2 regions of the Paenibacillus sp. FSL L8-0502 genome follow, and region 2 is predicted to be linked to the other one. Evidence: riboswitches for the same ligand, from Rfam matches in the RefSeq annotation. Region 2 holds a riboswitch; the other holds the start of a gene.
What was found. A riboswitch is a leader RNA that binds a small molecule or an ion and turns the genes downstream of it on or off. The one in region 2 is predicted to bind thiamine pyrophosphate.

Region 1 (2,204 bases), 200 kb from region 2:
GCTTCCGCATTTGGGAGCTATCCACACATTTGTCCCAAAGTGACGAGCCGGCGGTGTTGTTACAGCCTGCAATGGAAGGACTGCGTGACCGTCTGGGCGAAACGGTCAGCTTGTACTTACGGGACGGCAGCATGCGTATTCGCATACAAGCCGTGCAGAGCAATCAGGCGATCCGCAGGGTTGCGCCTGTGGGTGCGCGTATGCCGCTGGCTGTAGGAGCCTCCAGTAAGGTGCTGGCTGCCTTTATGCCGCCGCAGGAGCTGGAAGCCCTGCTAAGCGGGAATGAATGGCCGCCCTCGGTAGACGCGGAGGTCTATAAAGCCCAGCTGCAGGACATTCGCGAGAAGGGCTATGCGACCAGCTATGAAGAACGGGAGCCAGGGGCCGCTGCTGTGGCAGCACCAATTGTGAACCGGAAGGGACAGGTCACTGCGGCTTTATCTGTATCCGGTCCGGTCAGTCGGCTTGCACCCGAGACGCTACATGACTTTGCTCCGATTTTGATCGAAGCGGCGAAGGAAATGGGGCTTATGCTTCCGTAACAAGAATGAATGCAGTTGAAGCAAGCAGAGTGATTTGATGAGGAGCGTCTCCTTGCTAAATGGAACCTAGAAGGGTTGCCAAAGCCATAAATTTGAAGTAATCTGATAAGGATGGCGGGATGTCTGTTATGTCCGCCTCATGTGAATAGAAGTATCACAGTTACTGGGGGAGCCTGTAATGCCGGGCTGAGATGGAATCGTGCAAGATTCCGGACCCTTTGCACCTGATCTGGATCATACCAGCGTAGGGAAGTAATCGGCCATTGAAATGTATACGCAGTTGCTGTCTACGGTGACGCATTGGAATAGGATTATTCCACATGTGCACGGTCTGGATAGCTGCCTCGTTAGATTAGCCGGTTCCCTCGGGAACCGGCTTTTTTGCATAGATCAGCGCCACCCTGGGAATGGTTCCGGATCGGTGTGTCATTTCATCGAAACAGGAGGAATGGACAATGAAGCCGACAGAAGTAGAAGGAACAAAAGGAACAGAATTTAAATCAGCAGAAGTAAGGTTGGCAGGAACAAGGGAAGTTGGGGTAGAGAAGACAAACGGGGAGCAAGCCAGTGGGGTAACGCCCTTTCCAGGGAGCCGTAAGGTATATATTCAAGGCTCGCGGCCGGACATTGCCGTCCCAGAGCGGGAAATTGCTCTTCATCCTACACATACGCCGCAGGGCACGGAGCATCATGAGCCATTGCGTGTGTACGATACGAGCGGTCCCATGACTGACGAAGCCTATCAGGTCGATATCCGTCAGGGCCTGCCTCCATTACGGCGAGCTTGGGCACTGGAACGGGGCGATGTGGAGGCTTACGAGGGACGCGCCGTCAAACCGGAGGATAATGGACTGAAACCTGGCTCCAAACGGGAGACAGTTGAATTTCCCGGCGTGACCAACCGTCCGCTTCGTGCTTCGCAAGGTCGTACAGTGACGCAAATGCATTATGCACGGCAAGGGATCATTACGCCCGAAATGGAATTTGCGGCGATCCGCGAAGGGGTGGAGCCTGAGTTTGTACGGCAGGAATTGGCGGCTGGACGAGCCATTTTGCCTTCGAATATCAATCACCCGGAAAGTGAGCCGATGGTCATTGGGCGTCATTTTCACGTGAAGATCAATGCGAACATTGGTAATTCTGCGGTTACCTCCTCGATTGAGGAGGAAGTGGAGAAAATGACCTGGGCTGTGCGTTGGGGCTCGGATACAGTTATGGACCTATCCACAGGCCGTAATATCCATACCACACGTGAATGGATCATTCGGAATTCTCCTGTACCGATTGGAACTGTGCCGCTGTATCAGGCACTTGAAAAGGTGAACGGCGAAGCAGAAGCGCTGACGTGGGAGTTGTATCGCGATACGCTGATCGAGCAGGCGGAGCAGGGAGTGGACTATTTTACAATTCATGCGGGTGTATTGCTGCGGTATATACCGATGACGGCGAATAGAATGACGGGAATTGTGTCCCGTGGCGGGTCGATCATGGCAGCCTGGTGCCTTGCGCACCATCAGGAGAATTTTTTGTATACACATTTTGAAGAAATCTGCGAAATTATGAAAGCCTATGATGTGGCCTTTTCTCTCGGGGATGGTCTACGTCCAGGTAGTATCTATGATGCGAATGATGAAGCACAGTTTGCAGAGCTGGAAACGTTGG
Region 2 (2,204 bases):
CTATCGTGCGTGGAATCAGACCGCTTAACACTTGGAGCAGTGTTGATTTACCGCATCCACTCGGTCCCAGTAGCAGCAGCTTTTCCCCCTTGCGGACAGACAAAGACATATTGTGAAAAAGCAGCTCTTGCTCACCGGGGAATTTCAACCGTAGCCGGGTGATCGAAGCCACCACATCTTCGGTTGCCCGGCTCATCAATCCAGCCCCTTATAATCTTGTTCCGTTGCAGGCCTCAAACTTCGCGTGACTCCGGTTACCTCCAATGCCTTAGCCAGATAGAACGCGAATACCCCGGCAATCACAATACTGCCAATCATCCGAAATCCAATATACAAAACATAGTTCCAAGTCGATAGCTGATCAATATACCCGTAGCTGAAGTCTAAAATCAGAGAAGTGACAGCCGCCCCAGCCGCAGCTAGCGAAGCAACCCACAGGTTTGCGTTCCGATACAGAAAAGCCGCAAAAAACAGCTCCGCTCCCAAGCCTTGCAGCAGGCCATAGTACAAGGTGGACATACCCCATTCGCTTCCCAAAAAAGCACTGACCGTTGCCGCTGCCACCTCTGCCAAAATCGCAACACCCGGCTTGCGAATGATGAGATAAGCAAACGTACCTGCCATAAACCACATGCCATACATCAGTTGCTCGGCGTGTAGACCCAATGGTTTCATCAAATCATAGGCAGGTCCCCATATTTTGTAGATCAACCCGAACACAACAGCGATCACAATCGTGACCAAAATATCCGTCAGTTTCAACCCTTTGGACGCTCTTACAGCAGTATTCATTATTGCGTGCTCCCCTTTTTCCTTATAGTTGGCCTCTTGGCCATGAAAAAAAGCTTGTCTGGAGCTGAATCTCCAGGCAAGCTTTATGCGCAGTAAAAGGTGAAGCACCATACAAAACATCATTCGTCGATATGCCTTATATAACCAGTAGTCTAAACTACTACACTGATACCCAGCCAAGTCAGGATCAAGGTAAAATGCTAGGACATACATTGAATCTATCGACAACCGCAAAAAAAAGCGGCATTCCTGTATAGTGTTCTTGGTTTCTCTACGCTGGCATTACCCAGATCAGATTTCACGGTCAGTGGCAAGGGCCACCCTCTCAGCCTGACTTTCTCAAGCTCCCGACAATGCTTTTTAATTCACTATAATATATACCACATCTATGGCTTTGACAATCCTATAATCCGAAGAAACGTTTAGCCGTTTCCGTCGTCGCGATTTCGATCTCCATCATGCTTCGACCTGTACATTCGGCTATCGTAGCAGCAATGTGAGCGAGATACATGGGCTCATTACGCCCTTCTTTAGGCTTCACAGGCAAATTACGCGGGGTCAAAAATGGAGCATCCGTTTCAATCATCAGACGGTCCAAGGGAATATCTCTGACCAGTTCACGCAGATGCTTCCCCCGCCGTTCGTCGCAAATCCAGCCGGTGATTCCGATATACAGTCCCATTTCTACATACGTACGCAATTCCTGTTCCGTGCCGGTAAAACAATGCACTACCGCTTTATCGACAAGCCCTTGATACTCCCGAAGCATAGCGACAAAGTCCTCATGTGCATCTCGTTCATGCAGAAATAACGGCATTTTCAGCTCACCCGCCAGTTGGATTTGCTCGCCAAACCATCGGCGCTGCACATCACGTGGCGAAAAATCACGGTTATAGTCCAATCCGCATTCCCCTATGGATACGACCTGCGGCTGACCCGCCAACTGGCGGAGCTGCTGAATCGTGTCTGCACTGCAGTCTTTGGCATCATGGGGATGCACGCCAGCTGTCGCATACAGCTTGCCCGGATAACGCGCTGCATACTGAGAAGCTTCCCGACTGCTGCGGACACTGGTCCCGGTAATAATCAGCGGTGAAATCCCTACAGCCGCGGCTCTCTCTACCACCTGTTCCCGATCTGCATGAAACGAACGATGCATCAAGTTCACACCAATATCAATTAACGGTGTACCCCTTTCCATCTCAATCCCTCCCTCGCAAACTACAATCTTGGATCAATCGGCTCTGATTCCAGAGATAGTGCGGCAAGGACGCATTCATGAATACGATCTACCGTATCCTTGCGGACAAAACGTTCCACGCCTTCCATACCAAGCGCTCCTTCCATCAGGGCATGACGCTCCTTTTTGTTCGTTCGACGCTGCTTCAGACGCTTTAAATTCTCAGGGGCAA

Region 1: it holds a riboswitch for thiamine pyrophosphate, as region 2 does, so the genes downstream of both, thiC (phosphomethylpyrimidine synthase ThiC) here and NSQ57_RS04740 (ECF transporter S component) in region 2, are expected to answer to the same signal.

Annotation. Positions count from the first base shown of each region.
Region 1 is NZ_CP151958.1:862,954-865,157, forward strand. It holds gene NSQ57_RS03830 (IclR family transcriptional regulator) at 1-542, shown strand, start outside; TPP riboswitch at 698-810, shown strand; gene thiC (phosphomethylpyrimidine synthase ThiC) at 998-2,204, shown strand, end outside.
Region 2 is NZ_CP151958.1:1,058,304-1,060,507, reverse strand. It holds gene NSQ57_RS04745 (ABC transporter ATP-binding protein) at 1-196, opposite strand, end outside; gene NSQ57_RS04740 (ECF transporter S component) at 196-792, opposite strand; TPP riboswitch at 1,042-1,153, opposite strand; gene NSQ57_RS04735 (TatD family hydrolase) at 1,196-1,993, opposite strand; gene NSQ57_RS04730 (polynucleotide kinase-phosphatase) at 2,014-2,204, opposite strand, start outside.